4 regions of the Mammaliicoccus sciuri genome follow, and region 2 is predicted to be linked to each of the others. Evidence: riboswitches for the same ligand, from Rfam matches in the RefSeq annotation. Region 2 holds a riboswitch; each other region holds the start of a gene.
What was found. Region 2 has a riboswitch for S-adenosylmethionine ahead of MUA60_RS02900 (hypothetical protein). Riboswitches for the same ligand answer to the same signal wherever they lie in the genome.
Positions count from the first base shown of each region.

Region 1 (6,170 bases), 1.3 Mb from region 2:
CAAGTAGGTAGAGTGAGACCAGGTCGTATGGCGCAATTTAAAGATAAGTATACACTTGTCTTTGCACCTTATTACAGAGGTAGTAACGGTAGTGAAGGTAGAGATGAATTTTGTGGTGATGACCTTCATGATGTTATAAAAGGTATCGAAATATTAAAGTCACATTACCCAAATGTTCCTGTTCATATGCTTGGATTCTCTAGAGGTGGTATTCAAGGCTTACTTACGTATCAAAAAGTGAAAGCAACGAGTTATATTATATGGGGTGGGGTTTCAGATTTATTGATGATGTATGAAGAACGAATTGATCTAAGAGGGATGTTAAAAAGAATGGTTGGACATCCTAAAAAACAATATGAAGCGTATGCACGTAGAAATGCATTGCAATCTATTCATAAAGATAGTCCACCTATATTAATCGTTCATGGAGATGAAGATAAGCAAGTTAATATTAATATGGCATATCATCTAGAAGAACATTTAAAGCAAGAAGCGGTAGATCATCAAACAATCTATTTATGTGGAGAAGGCCATGTTTTAAGGCCAGAAATAGAAAAGCAAACATTGTTACAAATTAAAGAATGGATGTATAAATGTGAAAAGAGCTTGGACCAATAAGGCCCAAGCTCTTTAAGTATTTTATAAGCGATTATATGTGAATCCGCCTTCTTCTTGAATATGCTCAGAAGACTCACCGAATTTACTGAAGTTTTCTTTGAAGTTCTTAGCAAGTAATTTTGCTTTTTCGTCATATGCTTCAGAAGATACCCAAGAATTACGTGGATATAATATTTCTGAAGGTACACCTGGTACATATTTCGGAATATTAAGACCAAAGATTTCATCTTTAACAAATTCTGAATTCTTAATTTCTCCACTAATTGCACGACGAATCATTGAACGTGTATGTTTCAAGTCCATTCTTGAACCTACACCGTATTCGCCACCAGTCCAACCAGTGTTTACAAGATAAACGTCTACATTATGTTCATCGATTAATTTACCAAGTAATTCAGCGTATTCAGTCGCATGTAATGGTAAGAAAGGTGAACCGAAACATGTTGAGAATACTGGTTGAGGACTTGTTACGCCTCTTTCTGTACCTGCTAACTTAGAAGTGAAACCACTTAAGAAATGGTACATAGCTTGTGATTTATCTAATTTAGAAATAGGTGGTAATACGCCAAATGCATCTGCAGTTAAGAAGATAATAGTATTTGGGTGACCAGCTATTGATGGTGTAATAATATTATCGATAAAATCAATTGGGTATGCAGCTCTTGTATTTTCAGTTAATGAAGTGTCGTCATAATCTACTGAACCATTAGGATTTACGGTAATATTTTCTAAAACTGTTCCATAACGGATAGCATCGTAAATTTGTGGTTCTTTTTCACGGCTAAGACTTACTGTTTTAGCGTAGCAACCACCTTCAATATTGAAGACACCATTTTCGTTCCAACCATGTTCATCGTCTCCGATTAATTTTCTATTAGGATCTGCAGATAAAGTTGTTTTACCTGTACCAGATAGACCAAAGAATAAAGCTACATCTTTGTTATAACCTACGTTTGCTGAACAGTGCATACTCATAATACCTTTTTTAGGTAATAAGTAGTTCATAACTGAGAATATACCTTTTTTCATTTCACCAGCGTATTCAGTACCACCAATTAGTATGACACGGTGTTTGAACGAAGTAATAATGAATGTTTCAGAATTTGTGCCGTCTTTTTCTGGATCAGCTTTAAATCCTGGTGCACTAATAACAGTGAAATTAGGGATGATATTAAGTGCTTCTTCTTTAGTTTCTGGGCGAATAAACATGTTCTGTGCAAATAAATTATGCCAAGGTAGCTCATTAATAACACGTAAATCTAAACGTGATGATTCATCTGCACCTGCATATCCATTAAAGACATAAAGTTGTGATTTTTGGTTTAAGTAGTCAATAACTTGATCATATAAATTTAAAAAGTTACTTTCTGAGATAGGTTGGTTGATTGTTCCCCAATCAATATCTTGTTCAGTATCTTCCTCTTTAACGATAAATTTGTCTTTAGGAGAGCGACCTGTGTATTTACCAGTTTCCATTCTGATTGCGCCAGATTCTGTTAATACGCCTTCTCCTGCTTCTAGAATGTGATTGTACAATTCAGTTCTAGAAAGTTGTTGTAGTGTAGTGTCCTTCTTTAAAAGGTTTGAAAGTTCGATTGATTCGGTAATTGACTGCATTGCCATAAATGACGACCCCCATGTCTAATATTAATATTGTAAGCATTTTCATGGAATTAGTATAACACATTAAAATATATAGTCTATACTAATGAGTAAATTTGTTATAAAATTTTTTTAGAAATTTGAATGTGTTTCGTTCCATTGACATATTATGAAAACTTTAGTATTATCATTTCTGACGGATTCTCTTATCCTGAGTGGTGGAGGGACATGGACCCAATGAAACCCAGCAACCTCTTTCTAATGAAAGAAAGGTGCCAAACCGTTTGCAGACCAATATTGTCTGAACGATAAGAGCGAATGGACGAGTGTGCCTTCTCTCTACATCTTTATTGAGAGAAGGCACTTTTTATTTGCGCTGAGGAAGAGACCGTACAACTTTATTTAAAGGAGATTTTTTATGTCAAAGAATAGAAGACTCTTCACATCAGAATCAGTAACAGAAGGGCATCCAGATAAAATTGCGGACCAAATTTCCGATGCGATCTTGGATGAATTATTAAAAGGCGATCCTAAAGCAAGAGTCGCTTGTGAAACAACAGTAACAACTGGTATGGCTTTAATTGCAGGTGAAATTTCTACTTCAACATATGTAGATATCCCTAAAGTAGTTAGACAAACAGTAAAAGATATAGGATACACAAGAGCGAAGTACGGTTATGATTTCCAAACGATGGCGATTTTAACTGCTATTGATGAACAATCACCAGATATCGCACAAGGTGTAGATTGCGCATTAGAAGATAGAGATGATTTATCAGATAGAGAAATAGAATCAATTGGTGCAGGTGACCAAGGTCTTATGTTTGGTTTTGCTACAAATGAAACTGAAACATACATGCCTTTGCCAGGTTATTTAGCTCATCAACTTGCGAAGAGGTTAACAGATGTACGTAAAGACGGTACTTTAGAATATTTACGTCCAGATGGTAAGACACAAGTAACAGTTGAATATGACGAAAATGATAAACCGGTAAGAGTTGATACAATCGTTATTTCTTCACAACATCATGAAAAAATTGAATTAGAAAAAATTCAACAAGATATTAAAGATCATGTTATCTATCCAATCGTACCTACAGAATTATTAGATGAAGAAACTAAATTCTTTATTAATCCAACAGGTAGATTCGTAATCGGCGGACCACAAGGAGATGCTGGATTAACAGGTAGAAAAATCATCGTAGATACATACGGTGGTTATGCAAGACATGGCGGAGGATGTTTCAGTGGTAAAGATCCTACTAAAGTAGATAGATCAGGAGCATACGCAGCAAGATATGTAGCTAAGAATATAGTAGCAAGTGGATTAGCAGATAAATGTGAAGTCCAATTAGCATATGCAATTGGCGTAGCACAACCAGTATCCATTTCAATAGATACTTTTGGTACAGGTAAAGTAGAAGAAACTGTATTAGTAGAAAAAATAAGAGAAGTATTTGATTTAAGACCAGCTGGTATTATTCAAATGTTGAACTTAAGACAACCAATCTACAAAAAGACAGCAGCATACGGTCACTTCGGTAGAACAGATGTTCAATTACCATGGGAACAATTAGATAAAGTAGATTTATTAAAAGACTTATTAAAATAAATGATGAAGCTCTGTATATAATCTTGCGGGATATATGCAGAGTTTTTATTTTAGGTTTGGTGGAAGTAGGGTTGTTATTAGCAGTTTTGGTAAGAAGTGCAAATAAGGATATCAGTATTAACACTTCAGGCGACTTTTGTAACTAACGCCCCCGTTATGAACAAGTTTAGCCAGAAGTGTTCGCAAGACCCTCGTTATGAACAAGTTTGGGCGAAAGTGTTCACAAGAGCCCCGTTATGAACAAGTTTAAGTCAAGTTGTTCATAATGAACTGAATTTTTATAAAATATTTACTATTAAAGTGTGGTTTAACTACTCAAATGTATGAAGTATAAGAAATTACGTTATATTATCAATATATTTCATGATATATACTGAATTTATTTGTAATTTTTACTATAATGGAATTAATACATATGAAAGGGAGCGATCTACAATTATGAGTCAATTAGAACCGATTCATTATGGATTAATCGCAGCGATCGTTATTGCGATACTATTTATTATATTATTCTTTGTTTCATTAAAACAGAAACAAAAATCTTTGAATAAGATTCAAGAAGCTCATAAAAAAGAAAATGAGACGCTTAAATCTGAACATAAAGAAAAGTTAGATCATGAAAGAGTTGAAAATAAAAAGGTTCTAACGAAACAAGAAGAAACTCATCAAGAAGCAATTTCACAAAAAGAAAGAGAAATTGACTCATTAAAGTTATTTTCTAAGAATGAAGGGGAATATATAACTGATAGACACTTGTTAGAGTTAAGAGACCAACTTGTTAATGAACGTAGAATTAGACCTGAAGATATGCATATTATGGCAAATATCTTCTTACCTAAAGATCCATTAGGTAAAGTTCGACAAATTGATCATTTAGTCTTAACAAGAACGGGTATATATGTAATTGACTCTAATTTAGTAAGTGGTCATATCTATCACGGTATTACAGAACAGCAGTTTAGTGATTTTCCAGTATTAGGACAAGTCTTTGAAACATTGGATTTAAACCCAAACAAAGAACAAACATTATTACTTGAAAAACAATCAAATAATAAAACTGCAGCATTCCATTCATATACTGATGAAGTTAAAGAAGTTGATAATACAACTGAAGAATTACAAAGACAGTTAGAACTTAAATATACACCGACACCAATTATTTATTTCCATCCAAATGAAGTAAGTGAAGCAACTATCAGTAATTATTCACAAGACCCTAACATTAAAGTGTTAGTTGGTGAAAAACAACTTCAACATTTCTTTAATAAATTTGTATTCCATGGTAGATTCCAATATAGTGTGGAAGACCTTGAGAGAATTATGGATGAAATTGAAAAGTTTAACCCGTAATAACTAAGCGCTGCATTTTATGTAGCGCTATTTTTATACTAAAAAAGGTGGTTATAAGTATGGTAAAAGAAAATTTTGAAGTTAAAAATCCTGCAACTGGTGAAGTAATCGAAACGATTAAAAACAATACGGAAGAAGATATTAACAGCAAGATTGAACATGCACATGATGCTTTTCAAACATACAAAAAGAAACCAGCTCACGAATGTAGTGCATTGTTATATAAATGGTATGAATTGATTCTTGAAAATAAAGAAGAAATTGCTTTAATTATGACAAAAGAGAGTGGAAAACCATTAAAAGAAGCTTTAGGCGAAGTTAAATATGCGACAGATTATATATTATGGTTTGCTGAAGAAGCGAAACGTACTTATGGAAGAACCATTCCAGAACATGTTGATAACAAACGACTTATTGTTACACGTGCACCTGTTGGCGTTGTCGCGAGTATAACACCATGGAACTTCCCAGCAGCAATGATGACTAGAAAAGCAGCACCAGCATTAGCAGCAGGGTGTACATTTATATGTAAGCCAGCACAAGATACACCTCTTACAACTATGAAATTAGTTGATCTTGCACATGAAGCAGGGTTTGATCAAAGTGTTATCCAATATGTAAATGGTTCAGGTAAAGACGTCGGTGCAATTTTCACAAAGCATCCTTTAATTTCAAAAATTACTTATACAGGTTCAACACCTGTAGGTAAGCAATTAATGGAACAATCAAGTTCAACATTGAAGAAAGTAACACTTGAATTAGGTGGTCATGCACCATTGATTGTTCACGAAGATGCAGATTTAGATAAAGCAGTTCAAGGAACAATTGCTTCTAAATTTAGAAATGCAGGACAGACATGTGTATGTGCAAATAGAATTTACGTACATGAATCTATTAAAGACGCATTTGAAGATGCGCTTAGAGCAGAAGTTAGTAAATTAAAAGTAGGCGATGGACAAGATGAATCAACAGATATAGGTCCTGTTAT
Region 1 covers NZ_CP094824.1:1,855,675-1,861,844, reverse strand. Annotated here, with positions in the region: gene MUA60_RS09595 (alpha/beta hydrolase family protein) at 1-618, shown strand, start outside; gene pckA (phosphoenolpyruvate carboxykinase (ATP)) at 640-2,241, opposite strand; SAM riboswitch class I at 2,424-2,535, shown strand; gene metK (methionine adenosyltransferase) at 2,639-3,832, shown strand; gene MUA60_RS09580 (nuclease-related domain-containing protein) at 4,271-5,182, shown strand; gene MUA60_RS09575 (NAD-dependent succinate-semialdehyde dehydrogenase) at 5,242-6,170, shown strand, end outside.
Region 1: linked by a shared signal. The riboswitch ahead of metK (methionine adenosyltransferase) and the one ahead of MUA60_RS02900 (hypothetical protein) in region 2 are both predicted to bind S-adenosylmethionine.

Region 2 (6,170 bases):
CACAAGTTTATGGTCTTTTTTATTCGTACTTTGCCAATTATCTTTAATCTCTTTGAAATGCTTGTCGAATGCCTTTTCGTCTTTATCTTGTATCGCAGATTTGGCATCTGTCACACTAATATAAATATCGCTTAAGCTCGTTTCTGCTTTAGCGGTCAAAGATAGTAGCATAAATAGTATTGCAACTAAACTAAATACGATTGAATAACGTTTCACCTAAATATCCTCCTTCTTGGACACCTGGTAAACATAGAAAAATACCTGAACCTCGATGTGTAATATATTCATTTAATTTATCAATAGCACCCATTTTATTTTGGATTTTAATAAATTGTTCCGGTGATTTTTGAAATGCTAGGAAGAGTAATCCTGCATCAAAAGCACCTGTGTTTGCGTTTATACCATCTGAATATGAAAAAGATCTTCTTAATAAATTCGTTTTAGATGCTTTTGCTAAACTGACATGCGATTCTTTTTCTATCAAGTTCTCGCCATTTTTATCTTTTATATCAGGGTCAAATGTATCAAATTCTTTTTCTTTACCAATTGGCGCACCAGAATGACGGTATCTACCAAATGTGGCTTCTTGTTCACCTAAAGCCGTTCTATCCCATGTTTCTAACAACATTTGAATTCTTCTTGCGACTAAATATGAACCATTTTTAGCCCAACCATCTTGTATAAAGACGTATTCATTCAAATCACTTTTATTTTGGACATTAGGATTACCTGTTCCATCTTTAAAAGAGAATAAATTTCTAGGTGTTTCTTTCTTACCATCCTTTTCTTCAAATGAGTTAAATCCTGCTTGGCTCCACTTCATTGAAACTTCACCTTTAGCCACTCTAATTAAATTTCTAATGGCATGAAAATTAACTTGTGGATCATCTGAGCATGCTTGTATACAAATGTCTCCACCTGAATAGTCTTCATCAATTTGATCTTTAGGAAAATGTGGTAAATCTTTTAATAAATCTGGTTTATGCTTTTTCAATCCAACTTTTTCAAAGAATGAAGGGCTTATACCAAAAGTAAGAGACAGACGACTGGCGTCTAAGCCAATCGTCTCCCCTGTATCTGGACTTGGTAACATTTTGTTTTTACCAATCTCTTTTACATATTCACCATTCATTAAATGAACACTATAATTTGTCCATACTTTAAACATTTCTTTAACATCTAAAATTGACATTTTATTAATGCTTAGAACGACAAAGTAAATGTGTTTTTGTTGTTCTGTCGTGATGCCAGACTGATATTTACCATAGAAATTGATTTTATTTTTTACGCCTGTTTTATCTTTAGCAAAGTATTGAGATGCAAGAAAAGTACCGCCTACACCTGTAGAACCTATCAGTAGACCTGCACCACCAACACCAGCGAGTTTTAGAAAATCTCTTCTAGCTATATGATTTTCATTATTAGACATCAATCATCACTCCGTAATAACAGCCATTTGACTTAAAGATTCCCCTAATTTATCAACAGCTTCAGAAAGTTTTTTCGTTTCATCTTTAGATAGTTTCGTATAGTCTTCATATCCACCATCTTTAGTCTTATATTGATCTAATAATTTATTAACATTATCGAATCTTTCTTGAGTTGTATCAGCAAGCTTTTTATCTTTATCTGCTACTTTATCTTTAAATATTTCAAAGATTTTTTCTGCCCCTTCGATGTTTGCTTTAAAGTCATATAAATCTGTGTGTGAATAAATTTCTTCTTCACCTGTAATTTTTGAGCTAGATACTTCATTTAATAAGTCGATTGAACCTTGTAACATTAATTTAGGTGTCACATCTACTGTATCTACTTTTGCACGTAACTCTTTAGTGTCTTTTAATAATTGATCAGCAACTGGTGCCATATCTTTAGTTGTATTATCTTCCCATAATGCTTTTTCAATTTTGTGGTAACCTGACCATTCGTCTTCTTTATTTTCTTCTTTCATATCTGCTAAACGTGCATCAATTTTCGGATCTAAATCACCGAAACTTTCAGCAACTGGCTCAGATCTTTCATAGTACATACGCGCTTTAGGATAAATTTCTTTAGCTTTTTCGATATCGTCTGCTTTAACCGCTTCAACGAACTTTTCAGTATCAGCTAAGAATTTATCTAATTGTTCTGTTGTAAAATCTTTATAAGCTTTAGTTTCTTTAGAGAAATCCGCTTTTTCAGACTTTTTCGTTTCCTTTGTTTCTTTTTTATCTTCATTTTCTTTCTTATCAGCGCTATTCCCACACGCTGTTAAAATTAAAGTACTTGCTAATAAAGTTGTTGCTAACTTTTTCATCATAACACTTCCTATCTAATTGATTATCATTATTATCTTTAATTTATGCCTATAATGTGCAATAGTCAATAAAAATTTTATAGAATTCATAGAAAATACAAATATAAGGCTGTACCTATAGTATTTATGTAATGAAATTTTTTCAAACTTCATGCGAAATGCTAATTGAGAATGATAATCAATAAATAAACATAAAAAAACATAGGATAAAATGAATTATCCTATGTTCTTAATAAATTAATCTGTTTCTTGTTCAAGAATTTCTTTAGACTTAGCATCAATTGTAAATTCTGTTGATTCTTTATTACCTTCTTTTAACTCAATAGAATAAACAAGTTTGCCATTATCTTCACTTAGTGACCATTCTTTAATATCACCTTTAGCTTTGTCTCGTGCTACTTTAAGTGCATCTTCGAATTTAGCAACATCTGATAATTTGAATGTTTGATCATTATCATCACTATCTTCTTGTTCTTTTTCAACATTCGTAACAGATTTATCATCTGCATTTATCAGTACTTTATTTTCATTTGTTCCATCAGCTAATTCAACTTTATAACTCCACTCGCCTGTTTCTTTTTCAAAAGATAGATCTTTAAGTTCACCTTTTGATTCTTTTTGTGCAGCTTTTACAGCATCTTCAGGAGAGACTTTAATGTCATCCCATTTAACTGTATTTTTAGTTGCTTTGTCTGAACTTTGATCATCATCTGTGTTTTGATCATCGTCTGAATCTTGGTCATCTGTATTTTGATCGTCGTTACTATTTTCTTTAGTTGTTTGTTCTGTTTTTTCATCATTTTGATTTTCTTTTTTATCATTGTTATCACCGTCACCATTACCACATGCTGCTAACACGATACCTGCTGACAACAATAAAGAAAGCATTTTATACTTCATAATCTATTCCTCCTATGCTTCATATTCAGTTAATATATAGACCACCTCAAACCTTTTAAACATTTAGATTTTAAAAATTAGGCAAAATACAATTAATTCGTTATGATTAAGAAACAATAAAATAGCTCGTAGTCTTATTAAGAGTAGGCGGAGGGAATTGGCCCGATGAAACCTCAGCAACAGGCGTATGTACTGTGCTAAATCCAACAAGTTTAACTTGAAAGATAAGAAGATTCTCTAAACAGCTCTTCTTAATCTTAAGATGAGCTGTTTTATTGTAACTATCAAATTAGGAGGCAATAAATATGAGAACAAGAGACGATATTTTATCAGAACTATTAGAATTGCAGGCAAATCCACCAAGAAGTTATTCAGGTTCAATAGGTAAGACTCAGAAGAAGAACGCTTTAATCCAAGAATTATGCAGAGTTGAGAATACAATACTTCAACCAACTTCAGATTCTGAACATCGCAATGTTCAATTTGGTGACTTTGAAATTAATATTAAAATAACTAAAAAATAAGCATTCTAAAACAGGCTAAGACATTACATTATGTCCCAGCCTGTTTTTATTTATGATTCCATAATGATTTGCATTGCTACAAATTTTGCGACTTGATTACCATTTGCTGCTGCGTCTATTAGTTGAGATGCCATGAAATCTTTACTTTCACCTGCTACAAACAATCCTGGTATAGATGATTCACCTAACTCATTAATTTTTATTTTTCCGTTGTCTTCTCTTTCAATATCGGACGCTTTTAAAAATTCAAAATCAGTATCCCACTTCACACCAATGATTGCACCGCTTCTATTGATACGTTCACCATTTTTAAAGATAACTTCATTAATTTGTCCTTCATGATGTTTAAATTCCGCTACTTCGCTTTCCACTAATGTGATATGTTTACTTTCAATAAACGCTTTATCTTCTTCAGTTAATAATGAAAAATCACGGCTACTTATAACGATATCGTCTGTCCAATTGTTAATAAGCATCGCCATATGTTTCACATGCTCAGGTTGAACAGCTACGAGTAATGGTTTATGTTTCAATTCATATCCATCACACCACGGACAATAAAAGACAGATTTGCCACAACTTTCTTTTAAACCTTCAATTTCTGGTAATGTTTCCCGTAAACCTGTACATACCATAATTTTTTTAGCTTTATATTGTTGGTTGGCTGTTTCAACAATAAAGTTATGCTCCTCTTTCAATATGTTTAACACCGTGTCATTAATTCGCGTTACATCATCATATTGATCAACATCATGTTCTCCTTTAGCTCTCAATTCTTCAGGTCTTACACTGTCTTGCGTTAAAAATGCATGTGAATGCTGTGTCACTTTATTTCTCGCATTATTATTGTCTATCACTAACGTCTTTTTTAAAGCTCTTCCTAACGTGAGTGCACTCGCTAATCCTGCTGGCCCTCCACCTATTGCGATACAATCAAACATAGCATTTCCACCTTTCATAACTATTGTAGAGTCGTAATATCTATAATTGATAGATAAAAAAAGATTTAACTTACATTAAATCTTTTAAAGTTTTATTTTTCAAAGCTTGCGTCATTTCATCTTCAGCAGAAGTTAATATCGCTTGTATCTTACATTCTGGACCGTGATTAAAGCTATCTTCAAGTGTACTTTGATGACCATCAATTGCAGTAATAATATCATAGACAGTTATGTCTTCCCAATTATTAACTAAATAATAACCGCCTTTTGCACCAGATGCAGATTTTATGACGTTTGCCTTTACTAATTGCGTTAATATTTTAGATAAATATGTTACAGACACATTTAACGTTTCAGATAAACTTTTAACATTGATGGGCTGTTGGTCTCTTTTAGCAATTAAATATGCCAAAGCATGCAGCCCATAGTCTGACCCTTTAGAAATCTTCATGTTACACCTCTTAATCATAGATATTAACACTCTATAATAACAACTTTAAACTGAAAGTCTATTATTTAGCTCAAAATAAAAAATGCAGAGACCTTTTTCTTCATAAAGATCTCCGGCAGTATGTTAAAATTCTTCAATTTGTTCAAACTGTGACATGTATAAATCTTTGTATTTACCGCCTTTATCCACGAGTTCATCATGACTGCCCATTTCTTGAATTTGACCTTGTTCAATATATACAATTCTATCGACATGTCTAATCGTACTCAGTCTATGCGCAATGATCAGTGATGTTCGACCACGTGATAAATTCTTAAATGCTGATTGTATTTTATTTTCAGTTTCAACATCTAAAGCACTCGTAGCTTCATCAAGAATAATAATTGGCGGATTCTTCAAGAACATTCTCGCAATTGAAATACGTTGCTTTTGTCCACCGGATAATTTTGTACCGCGTTCCCCAACGACAGTATCTAAACCTTCTGGCAATTCATCTACAAACGTTCTTAATTGTGCTTGGTCAACTGCGTAATTAATTTCTTCTTCCGTTGCATTTAAATTACCATAAATAATATTATCTCTTAATGTTCCACCGAAAAGAAATACATCTTGCTGTACAACACCAATTTGTTTTCTTAATGATTCCAACTTATAAGATTTAATGTCTCGATTATCGATTTTAATCTTACCTTGTAACGGATCATAGAACCTTGGTAATAACGAACAAATTGTCGTTTTACCTCCCCCACTCGGTCCTACAAGTGCTACTTTTTCACCTTGTTCAATTTTGATAGATAGCTGATTTAAGATTAATTTCTCTGAATATTTGAATGATACATCTTCATATTCAATCGTATCTGGTTCATCTATAAATTCGATAGCATCGTCATTATCTTTAATTTCTGGATCCATATTTACGATTTCTTTAAAATTTTTGAATCCAGCAATACCTTTAGGAAATAGTTCAATAACCATATTAATAGACTCTAACGGTTTAAATAACAGATTTGTAATCATAATAAACGCTACAAATCCACCATATGACAGTGATCCATTTA
Region 2 covers NZ_CP094824.1:602,475-608,644, reverse strand. Annotated here, with positions in the region: gene MUA60_RS02920 (FTR1 family iron permease) at 1-216, opposite strand, end outside; gene efeB (iron uptake transporter deferrochelatase/peroxidase subunit) at 191-1,429, opposite strand; gene efeO (iron uptake system protein EfeO) at 1,436-2,296, opposite strand; gene MUA60_RS02905 (PepSY domain-containing protein) at 2,534-3,196, opposite strand; SAM riboswitch class I at 3,328-3,427, shown strand; gene MUA60_RS02900 (hypothetical protein) at 3,502-3,720, shown strand; gene MUA60_RS02895 (NAD(P)/FAD-dependent oxidoreductase) at 3,771-4,661, opposite strand; gene MUA60_RS02890 (RrF2 family transcriptional regulator) at 4,732-5,112, opposite strand; gene MUA60_RS02885 (ABC transporter ATP-binding protein) at 5,236-6,170, opposite strand, start outside.

Region 3 (6,170 bases), 1.2 Mb from region 2:
GGATCGATCCATTGATTCATTCTTGTGCAATCTGGACACCAATCTGCGAAGAATTTAACGACAACTGGTTCATCGCTTTGTGTAATTTCTTCAAATTCAGTATATTGACTTATTGTTCTCATATTTATTCTGCTCCTTAGAAATAATGATTATAAGGTAAGTATATCTTATTTCTAATATTTAAAAAAATATTTAACTCATTACTACATGTTCTGTACTAATATTGTTATAATGAAATTAAATAGACATATGGAGGTAAAGACATGATAAAATTTTATCAATATCCTAATTGTACAACTTGTAAAAAAGCAGCAAAGTTCTTAGAAATGAACGGTGCCAGTTTTGAACCGATTGATATTACTCAATTAACACCAACAGCTAAAGAATTAAAAGATATCATTGATGGGACAGACATCAATGTTAATCAATTATTTAATACTCGAGGCGCTAAATATCGCGAATTGGGATTAAAAGATAAAATGGATGATTTATCAGACAACGAAAAGTTTGATTTATTAGCATCTGATGGCATGTTAATTAAAAGACCTTTAGCCGTTTTAGGAAATAAAGTGACACTTGGATTTAAAGAAGACGAATATCGTCAAACTTGGTTATAAAAATAGTTGCTTGAATAATGGCTTTATGTCATGATTATAATTGAATTACATATAGGAGGGGATTACTTTGACAGTGCCTAGTGAGTTAAAATATTCAAAAGAACATGAATGGGTAAAAGTAGATGGAGATATCGTAACAATCGGTATTACTGATTTTGCTCAATCAGAATTAGGGGACATCGTGTTTGTTGAGTTACCAGAAGAAGGTGACGAATTAACTAGTGGAGATTCATTCGGTAGTGTAGAATCTGTTAAAACAGTTTCTGAACTATATGCACCACTTTCTGGTAAAGTCGTTGAAGTAAACGAAGAACTAGAAGATAGCCCTGAGTTTGTTAATGAATCATCATATGATAAAGCTTGGATGGTCAAAGTTGAACTATCTGATAAAGCTCAATTAGATGAATTATTAGATGCAGACGCTTATAGCGAAATGATAGGTGAATAACATAACATTAAACTCCACGATACTGATGTGTCATGGAGTTTTTTTAAAATATTTATCATGAAACTGAACTGTAATACTATCTCATTTGTAGAAGGTGATATTCATGGCGATGATTAAAAAGATTATAATCGTAGAAGGTATTTCTGATAAAAAACGAGTGGAAGAAGTATTAAATGATCATGTTCATATTATTTGTACCCATGGAACGATGGGGGTCGAAAAAATGGATGAGCTACTAGAAGAAATATACGGTTCTCAAGTGTATGTCTTAGTAGATCAAGATAAGGAAGGTAAGAAAATTGGAAAATGGTTTAAGAAATTTGTGAGTGAAAGCCAGCATATTTATATTGATTCTACATTTTCTGAAGTAGCGCGCTGTCCAAGACAATATTTAGCGAATGTGTTAAACTATCATGGTTTTATAGTTAAGAATGATTTTGTATTGAAAGGGAAGTATCGTTACCATGAAACACACAGAAATATTGAACGATATATACAAGCATTTTGATAAAGATATCCATTTATTATTTGGATATACGCCAACATGTGGAACGTGCAAAATATCAGAACGCATGTTAGATATTGCAAACGAAGTTTCACAATTACCTATTAATAAGTGTGACTTAAATTTTTATCCAGAATTCTGTAAAGAATTTGAAATCATGTCAGTACCCGTACTTTTTATCATGCATAAAGATCAAGTTATCCGTCGAATCTATGCCTTTCAGTCTGTTCCGTATATATTAGAGAATATTCAAAAAGTTATTGACGATAAAAACTTATCATGATAGTATGAATTTAATTAAATACGTAATAACTCTTATCAAGAGTGGTGGAGGGATGTGCCCTTTGAAGCCCGGCAACCGTCATATAAATATGAAATGGTGCCAATTCACAAAAAGTGTTAACTTTTGGAGATGAGAGAAAGACAAATTTTTGACGCCTTTCTCTTATTTTAAGAGTGAGGCGTTTTTAATTTAGAGATTAGGAGGCAACAGATTTGATCGAGTTAAATAAAGTTGTTAAAACTTTCAAAACAAAAAAAGGTGACATAACAGCTGTTGACCATGTTGACTTAAAAATAGATAAAGGAAGTATATATGGTGTAATTGGATTTTCTGGTGCAGGTAAAAGTACACTTATACGTATGTTTAACGGCCTAGAAACACCTACTGAGGGAGAGGTAATTGTAGACGGTGCAAACATTGGACAATTATCGAAACAAGACCTTAGATTAAAAAGACAAAAAGTAAGCATGATTTTCCAACATTTCAACTTACTTTGGTCTAGAACAGTTAAAGATAACATCGCATTTCCATTAGAAATCGCTGGTGTATCTAAAAGTGAAATTGATGAGAGAACTAAAGCACTCATCAAAAGAGTTGGTTTAGAAGGACGCGAAAATGCCTATCCTTCACAACTATCAGGAGGGCAAAAACAAAGAGTAGGTATTGCCCGTGCACTTGCTAATGACCCACATGTCTTATTATGTGACGAAGCAACAAGTGCACTCGATCCGCAAACTACTGATGAAATATTAGATTTGTTAGTAGATATTAATAAAGAACTGGATTTAACAATCATACTGATTACACATGAAATGCATGTCATTAGAAAAATTTGTGACCATGTAGCAGTCATGGAAAACGGTAAGTTTGTTGAAGAGGGAGAAGTTATTAACGTATTTAATAACCCTCAAACTTATGTTACACAACGATTTGTTAAAGATGATCTTAAAGCAGATGATTTACAAAGAACTTTACAAGACTTTAAGAAAGAACAACCAAATGGTGAAATTTGGAAGTTAAACTTCGTTGGTGGAACAAGTTCTGATCCAGTATTAGCGAAAATTATAAAAACTTATAATATCGATATTAACGTTATCGAAGGTGACGTTAAATTAACTCAAAACGGTACATTTGGACATATGATCGTTCATTTACCTCAAGGAGATTATTCTAAAGAAACAATTAAGCAAGAATTGAATAATCTAGGCGTGAAAGTAGAGGTGAACGTAGGTGAATAAATCATTTGGAGATATCATAACAGAAATGGTCACGATGCCTAACGTACGATGGGATGCTGTATGGGAAGCATTGTATGAAACGTTATATATGACGATTATTTCTACAGTATTTACTTTAGTATTTGGATTAATCTTAGGAACTTTACTATTTTTAACATCAAGAGGAACATCTAAAAGTTCACGTGTATTTTATTCAATCGTTTCATTTGTCGTGAACCTATTTAGAGCTATTCCATTTATCATATTAATATTATTATTACTACCATTTACGGACATTTTACTAGGTACAATTAGTGGACCTAAAGGCGCTTTACCAGCATTGATTATTGGTGCATCACCATTTTATGCGCGACTTGTTGAAATCGGCATGAAAGAAATTGATAAAGGTGTTATTGAAGCGGCAGTTTCAATGGGTGCTACTACTTGGACAGTCGTTCGAAAAGTATTAATAAAAGAATCATTACCTGCTTTAGTATCGGGTATCACAGTTACAGCCATTGCTTTAGTTGGATCAACTGCTATAGCCGGTGTAATTGGTGCAGGTGGTTTAGGTAACTTAGCTTACCTAACTGGATTTACACGAAATCAAAATGACGTCATTTTAGTTTCAACAATCTTTATTTTAATTATTGTTTTTATTATCCAATTTATTGGAGATTTAATTGTAAAAAGAATTGATAAACGTTAAGGAGTGTTTTAAATGAAAAAAGTATTTGGGTTATTATTTATTTCGATTTTAACAGTCGTGCTAGTAGCTTGTGGTGGCGGTAGTGGCGACAAGAAAGAAAAGAACGAAACAATTAAAATTGGTGCATCACCAGCACCTCATGCTGAAATTTTAGAAGAAGCTAAACCACTTCTTAAAAAAGAAGGTTATGACTTAGAAATCAAGACAATCAATGATTACACAACACCTAACAAATTATTAGACAAAGGTGAACTTGATGCAAATTTCTTCCAACATACACCATACTTAAAAACTGAATCAAAAGAAAAAGGATATAAAATTGAATCAGCAGGTAACGTACATTTAGAGCCAATGGCAGTTTACTCTAAAAAATACAAAAAATTATCTGACTTACCAAAAAATGCAACAGTTTATGTATCGAACAATCCAGCAGAAGAAGGTAGATTCATATCATTCTTCGTTAAAGAAGGATTAATCAAAATCAAAGACGGCGTTAAACCAGTTGACGCAACATTTGATGACATCGTAGAAAACAAGAAAAATATTAAATTCAACAATAAACAATCAGCAGAATTTTTACCTAAATCTTATCAAGCAGACGAAGGTGACGCTACAATCATCAACTCTAACTTTGCAATCGAACAAGGATTAAATCCACTTAAAGATTCAATTGCAGTTGAAGGAAAAGATTCACCATACGCAAACTTAATTGCAGTTCAAAAAGGTCATAAAGATGACAAAGAAATTAAAGCTTTAATGAAAGTCTTACAATCTAAAGAAATTAAAGACTTCATCAACAAGAAATATGACGGAGCTGTAATTCCAGCGAAATAAGAAATTATAAAAACATCTAGCCATAAGGTTAGATGTTTTTTGTATTATTACTCATCTTTGGGCATTATGTTTGTGTATGCTTTCATTTATAGATAAAATTTATTTAATTAATTGAAAAGGTGGTAAATTATGAAGATTATATTAGTTGGTGCTAATGGTACTATTGGGTCAGCAGTGGCAGAAGAACTTGCGTCAAACGGACATGAAGTTGTGAAAGTTGGACGTAATTCAGGTGACTATCAAATGGATATGTCTAATATAGAAGATATTAAATTAATGTTTGAACAAATTCAAAATGTAGATGCAGTTGTTTCTACTGCAGGTGCAGCGAATTTTGATGATTTATCTGACTTAACACCTGAATCAAATGAAGTTGCTGTTACAAGTAAATTACTTGGACAAATCAACTTAGTACTGATCGGACAACATTATATTAATGATGGCGGAAGTTTCACATTAACAACTGGTGTGATTATGGACGAACCAATCAAAGGTGGCGTTTCATCAGCAATGGCTGGTGGTGGTATTCAAGCATTTGTGAAATCAGCTGCATATGAATTAAAACGTGATTTAAGAATTAATAATGTAAGTCCAAATGTAATTGAAGAAGCACTCGAAGATTATGGTGATTTCTTTAAAGGTTATCAAGCAGTCCCAGCTAAAAAAGCCGCTAAAGCATACTTGAAAAGTGTAGAAGGTATTCATTCCGGTCAAACATACCGAGTTTATGAATAATATTTGATAAAAAGCAGTCGATCTCCCTTTGTAAACGGAGAGTCGACTGCTCTTTGTTTTAGTAGAGATGAAAATATGGTCAAGGTGCACGAAGACTGGTAGATATCGTGCGATAGGGTATAAAAATAGTGTATAACTCACGAAGATTGTGTATTATTCCCTATAGAGTAGACATTAAAAAAACTAAAACTCTATAGGGGGTATTTTTATGTATAAAACTAGACTACCTGTTAAACTGTATCAGGAAATCTTCGATTTGCATGAAAAGGGTTATTCCTTTCAAAATGTAATTGATAAGTTAAATTTAGATATTAGTGATAGTGTGATTCGATTTAAATATAAAGTGTATAAGCAACATGGTATAACAGCACTTATAAATAAGAAACGAAATAAAATCTATACACGCGAATTTAAAGAAAAAGTTGTTAAAGAATATCTAGAGACTAATAAGACGTATTCAGATCTAGCATCCTATTACAATATTTCACATCATGCTACTTTAAAAAATTGGGTGGTAAAGTATACTGAAGGAAAGGAAAATAAATCTTATTTTCCATATCTGGAGGTAGACACTATGAATACTAGAAAAACAACATTTGAAGAGAGAATTGAAATAGCTAAATATTGTATTGAAAATAATAGAGACTTTAATAAGACAGCTGAAAAGTACCAAGTTAACTATTCACAAGTCTATAATTGGGTAAAAAAGTATGAAAAACATGGTGATATTGGTTTAGTAGATGGTAGAGGTAAAGGAAAACCAGTTGAAGCTTTAACTAGAGAAGAAGAACTTGAATTAAAAATAAAAGCACTTGAACAAAG
Region 3 covers NZ_CP094824.1:2,286,912-2,293,081, reverse strand. Annotated here, with positions in the region: gene MUA60_RS11895 (thioredoxin family protein) at 1-122, opposite strand, end outside; gene MUA60_RS11890 (arsenate reductase family protein) at 264-617, shown strand; gene gcvH (glycine cleavage system protein GcvH) at 685-1,065, shown strand; gene MUA60_RS11880 (toprim domain-containing protein) at 1,169-1,573, shown strand; gene MUA60_RS11875 (thioredoxin family protein) at 1,530-1,853, shown strand; SAM riboswitch class I at 1,883-1,989, shown strand; gene MUA60_RS11870 (methionine ABC transporter ATP-binding protein) at 2,066-3,091, shown strand; gene MUA60_RS11865 (methionine ABC transporter permease) at 3,084-3,779, shown strand; gene MUA60_RS11860 (MetQ/NlpA family ABC transporter substrate-binding protein) at 3,792-4,613, shown strand; gene MUA60_RS11855 (short chain dehydrogenase) at 4,743-5,348, shown strand; one part of gene MUA60_RS11850 (IS3 family transposase) at 5,557-6,170, shown strand, end outside.
Region 3: linked by a shared signal. The riboswitch ahead of MUA60_RS11870 (methionine ABC transporter ATP-binding protein) and the one ahead of MUA60_RS02900 (hypothetical protein) in region 2 are both predicted to bind S-adenosylmethionine.

Region 4 (6,170 bases), 300 kb from region 2:
AATAAACAGTTAATAATAAACGCAATTGCTAATTGAATATTAGAATCGATTGTTGCATATTTAATTGCACTTTTTTTACCTTTATCTGTTCTTTCATAATTTCTAGACTGAACGATTGATGAATGTAAATATAAGTTATGTGGCATAATCGTTGCACCAATAATACCTAACGCAATATATAAAGCGCCTTTATTCGTAACAATTTCAGAACTTGGTAAAAATCCTGCCATTAACGAGCCAGCATCCGGTGAAGAAAGATACACTTCAAACATAAAGATAATAAGAACTGTAAATATAAGTACACCGACAATTGCTTCTATTTTTCTAAATCCGAGTTTAATAATTAAAAGTAAAAGTAAAACATCTAATACTGTGATCGTTACCCCTAAAGTTAATGGAATGTTAAATAGTAAATTTAAAGCAATCGCACTACCAATTACTTCAGCAATATCAGTTGCTATAATAGCTAATTCTGCTAAAATCCATGCAAATACGCCTAAAGATTTATTAGTCATATGCTCCGTAACTTGTGCTAAATCCATCCCACTTGCTATACCTAATCTTGCACACATACTTTGTAATAGCATAGCAGATAAACTAGATATTAAAATCACAAATAATAATATATAACCGTACTGAGCCCCACCAGACATAGAAGTAATCCAGTTACCCGGATCCATATATCCGACTGCTACAAGCAAACCAGGACCTAAATACATTAGGAACTTTCTAAAAGCATTTGCTTCAACATCAAAAGAGACGTACTATTAATTTCTTCTAAACTTTTGCCCATGTCTAACACCTCTATATCAAGAGGATATACCTATTCATTTAATTTGTAAACATTTTAATTAGGGTAACCTAAACTTTTCGTTATAAAAAAAGAATCTAAAGCACATAATGTGCCTTAGAACCTTAAAATATTATACATTTTCTTCTTTTACTAAAGGATTGTCAGGTTTAATAAAGAACCACATGATGATTGCGAATACTACTGGAACCATCATTAATTGTAGTGTCATTGTCCAACCAATTTTATCTGCTAGTAAACCAGCTAAAATTGGACTTAATAATGCACCAATATTGCCCCATAAGTTCATCCAACCTGAAACTGTACCAGAGAAGTTACGTCCTAAGTCTGTAGCAGTTGCCCAGCTCATACCCATTGATAAACCTACACCACCAAGACATAAAGATAACCAGAAAATATTCATATATAAGTTATCTGTAGCTAACGCAAAGTATAGTGATATACAGAATACAACAAATCCAGAAATTGCGATTACACCACGTGCAACAAATTTAGATTTACCTGTAGATAAAATTTTATCTGAAATTGTACCACCTAGCATAATCAAAATAAACATTGCTAACCAAGGTGCACCAGCGATAAAGCCCATTTGTTTAAATTCTACATGATATTCTTCGTGAATATATGTTGGTAACCAAATTAAGAATAATGTAATGACAAATTGTACAACGAAATATTGTGCTGCAATTGCATAGAAACTGAAACGTTTGAAGAATACATTCCAAGGTGCAGTTTTTTTACCTGTATCTACAACGTCACGTGTTTCCATAATAAATCTTTTTTCTGCTTCATTTACCATTTTATGTTGTTCTGGTAAATCTTTAGCGATAATCACCCATAAGATCGCAATTACAATACCGATTAAACCGAAAATATAGAATACTGCTTGCCAACCAAACGCATTCATAATTGCGATTGTAACAATTGGTGCGATTACTGGTCCGAAGTATGAACCTGCTAATAAAGCAGAAGATGCACGACCTTTTTCATTCTTATTAAACCAGTAACTATTAAATACAGCATTTGATGGGTACATAGGCGCTTCACCTACACCAAATAAGAAACGTACTAAGTATAGTAAGCCATGATTTTTCACAATACCTGTAAGAATTGTGAAAGCACTCCACCATAATAATGCGATTGTTAACATTTTCTTAGGACCAAACTTTTCAGCTAATATCCCTGAAGGTACTTGCATTAATGCATAACCAAGTGAGAAGAATGAAGCTAATAGCCCGAATTGAGCTTTGTTCATATTTAAATCTTCCATCATAGGTCCAGCGATAATAGAGATGTTTGAACGATCCATATATGCGATAATCCCTATAATAAAGAATGCAATTGCAAAAAACCATCTTATATTAGTTCTTTTTTCTTTCATAAATATCCAACTTTCTTAATTAATTTCCCTTCTAATTCATGTGGTCATATGATGACTCTATTTATTAATAAGTTGAATATAGCACAAACAGGAAACGCTTACAACATATATTTTAAAGATTTATAATATTATTTCATTGTGAATAAATACACAAATATATAAAATTAAAACCCAGACATATGCCTGGGTTCATTGCATGATTACTTTTCATATGGAATAACATTATCGCCATATTCATCTTTAATATATTTCTTCATTTCTTTAGACTGAAGAACTTTCAGAAGTTCTTGGAATTTCTTATCATTTTTATGTCCTTCTTTTACAGCTAATATATTCGCAAATGGTGATGACTTATCTTCAATTGCTATCGAATCTTTCACTGGATTCAATCCGTTATCAATTGCATAGTTTGAATTCATAATGACTAAATCGCCTTCACCACTGTTATATGTTTTAGGTAAAAATTCTGCACCTTGTTTGTTATTAAAGTTCAAATTCTTTTTATTTTCTATAATATCATCAAATTTAGCATCTTCAATTTTCACCTTTGGATCTATTTTAATCAATCCTTCATTAACAAAGAATGATAAAAACCTTCCTTCTTCAGCTGGGTTGTTAGACACATAAATTGTTGCGCCATCTGGCAAGTGTTTCAAATCTTTATGTTTTTTACTATAAACTCCCATTGGCGTTGTGAAAACTTTTCCTACCTCTTCAATTTTATATCCATGTGTTGCTTTTTCAGCTTTTAAGTAAGGCACATGTTGAAATAGATTTGCATCATTATCTAATAACTTGTTAGGTACTTTATAATCATTCACTGTTTTAACTTCTAAGTCATAACCTTTTTCTTTCATTTTTTCTTTCGCATGTTCAACGACATCACCATGCGGAGCCGGAGAAGCAGCAACCGTAATCTTTGTATTTTCACTTCCACTAGACTTTCCACACGCAGCTAATAATAAAATAATACCGATAAAACTAACGAACTTTACGAATTTGCTCATATGTATAGACGCCTCTTTCCGATATAAAATTAAAAATAAAAAAACTTCCTCTAAAAAATTAGAGAAAGTTAGATAAACCTCCTCTCATCTTCAAAAGTTTAGACAAACTTTATGTGAATTAGCACCTTTCCAAATAGAAGGTTGCTGGGCTTCATAGGGCACATCCCTCAGCCACTCTTGATAAGAGTCTTTTATTATTCCTATCATCGTACTCAAGATTAGTCAATTTGAAATTTTACACTTGTGAATGGTTGGTATTGGATGGTGGTGATAATGGCAATAAGATATGTGAGTTGTGTGAAAGTTGGGGGATTATATAGGTATGAAGTATAACTTAGGCTATCTCTTGGCTTTATTAGACACTTAAGCCACGACTTGGCTCATCTCTGATGTGAACCCAAATATTTGAACTAAACAAATCAAAATATTGGGGTGCATTCTAATGAGGAAAAAATATGAATTTAAATTCAAACTAAAACTTGTAAAAGAATATTTAGAAGGACATCAAAGTTATAGAACAATTGCTTTAAAATATGGTATTTCAAGTTGGTCTGTCCTTCGGATTTGGGTCAATCAATATAAAGAGTTTGGAGAAGAAGGTTTAGAAATAAAAAGTAGAAATACTGTTTATACTAGCGAATTTAAATTATCTGTTTTAAAATTTAGACAAGAAAATATGTTGTCTTATCAAGATACTGCGAATCACTTTAGAATTATTAATCCTATTATCATTGCCAATTGGCAACATCAATTTGATGAAAAGTGTCGTCTTGATATAGATAATAAACAAAAGGGACGATCTCACACTATGACTAAAAAACGATCTGAATCAGATAATAAAAATTTACCTTTAAATGAAAATGAACGTGAAGAACTTGAAAGACTTAGAAATGAAAATGAGACGTTAAAGGCAGGTATAGCTTATCAAAAAAAGTTACAAGCCTTGACCGACATTTACGGAAGCAAAAATCAGAAATAGTAAAGGTCATTAAGGAACTAAATGAAACATATAATATACGATTAAGTATCTTATTTAAAGTCGCTCAAATAGCTAAATCTGATGTGAACCCAAATATTTGAACTAAACAAATCAAAATATTGGGGTGCATTCTAATGAGGAAAAAATATGAATTTAAATTCAAACTAAAACTTGTAAAAGAATATTTAGAAGGACATCAAAGTTATAGAACAATTGCTTTAAAATATGGTATTTCAAGTTGGTCTGTCCTTCGGATTTGGGTCAATCAATATAAAGAGTTTGGAGAAGAAGGTTTAGAAATAAAAAGTAGAAATACTGTTTATACTAGCGAATTTAAATTATCTGTTTTAAAATTTAGACAAGAAAATATGTTGTCTTATCAAGATACTGCGAATCACTTTAGAATTATTAATCCTATTATCATTGCCAATTGGCAACATCAATTTGATGAAAAGTGTCGTCTTGATATAGATAATAAACAAAAGGGACGATCTCACACTATGACTAAAAAACGATCTAAATCAGATAATAAAAATTTACCTTTAAATGAAAATGAACGTGAAGAACTTGAAAGACTTAGAAATGAAAATGAGACGTTAAAGGCAGGTATAGCTTATCAAAAAAAGTTACAAGCCTTGACCGACATTTACGGAAGCAAAAATCAGAAATAGTAAAGGTCATTAAGGAACTAAATGAAACATATAATATACGATTAAGTATCTTATTTAAAGTCGCTCAAATAGCTAAATCTGTATACTATTATTGGATAAATAAATTTAGTAAAGCTGATAAAGATGAAACATTGATTCAAGTAATAAAAGAAATATGTGAAGAATCAAACCATACCTATGGTTATCGTCGTGTTACACAAGCACTAAGAAATAGAGGTCGTAAGTATCGTTCCTTTAAAGGTAAAGTTGGTAAAGTAGCTCAAAATATATTAAATCGTAGATTTAAAACAAGTCTCCCATTTCAAAAAGTCGTAACAGATATTACAGAGTTCAAATTAATGAATGGTCAGAAATTATATTTATCACCTTTTATGGACTTATATAGTTCAGAGATTATCAGCTTTAAAATCTCAAGTCGTCCTACATTAGATATAGTCATCAATCCATTAAAAGAAATGATAAAGCGTCGTCCAAACCTAGATCATCGTTTAACGATTCATTCAGATCAAGGCTGGCATTATCAACATTCACAATACACTAGATTATTAAAAGACCATAAAATATTTCAAAGTATGTCTAGAAAAGGTAATTGTCTAGATAATTCAGTTATGGAAAACTTTTTTGGGTTACTTAAACAAGAAATGTATTATGGCCAAGAATTTAAAGATTTTCAGGACCTTGAACAAGCTATTCATCGATATATCGATTTTTATAATAACGAAAGAATCAAATCAAAATTAAAAGGCTTATCTCCCAAAAATTACAGGAGACAAACCTTTGAAATAATATACTAATTAAGGTTTAGATTTTTGGGTTCAGTACATAAATAGATAAAAAATGGATTGATCTGGCTCCATAAAGAAAATCATCCATGTTGTTAAAGTAATGGTAAACAACGTTATACCTATAAAGTCTATCTGTTCTTTTAATGCATTTAATTTTTTCGTACTTTCAACTTTTGGATAATATAAGAATCCAAATAAGAATGACAGAATGGAAAGCGGAACATTAACTAAGAATATTGCTTGCCAACCGCCACTGTGAATTAACAAACCACCGATTGTTGGACCAATAACAGAAATCGTCTGATTGGATATCGATAACATTGTTAATATTTTACTTGGACTATCTTTACCTGTACGCTTACCCTCATAACTGATTAAATACATTGCTGAAGGATAACCTGCACAAGTACCAATACCTATAAGAAATCTTGCTAATACTAATCCATAAAAAGATGGTGTAAAAATCGCAATCAAACTTGCTACACCTACTAAACTAGTAGCAAATAAAAATAACCCTCTAGGGCCAAATATATCTA
Region 4 covers NZ_CP094824.1:306,847-313,016, reverse strand. Annotated here, with positions in the region: partial or broken gene MUA60_RS01415 (Nramp family divalent metal transporter) at 1-793, opposite strand, end outside; gene MUA60_RS01410 (pyruvate MFS transporter) at 924-2,192, opposite strand; gene MUA60_RS01405 (MetQ/NlpA family ABC transporter substrate-binding protein) at 2,393-3,199, opposite strand; SAM riboswitch class I at 3,281-3,386, opposite strand; gene MUA60_RS01400 (transposase) at 3,642-4,178, shown strand; gene MUA60_RS01395 (transposase) at 4,313-4,849, shown strand; gene MUA60_RS01390 (IS3 family transposase) at 4,981-5,643, shown strand; gene MUA60_RS01385 (MFS transporter) at 5,665-6,170, opposite strand, start outside.
Region 4: linked by a shared signal. The riboswitch ahead of MUA60_RS01405 (MetQ/NlpA family ABC transporter substrate-binding protein) and the one ahead of MUA60_RS02900 (hypothetical protein) in region 2 are both predicted to bind S-adenosylmethionine.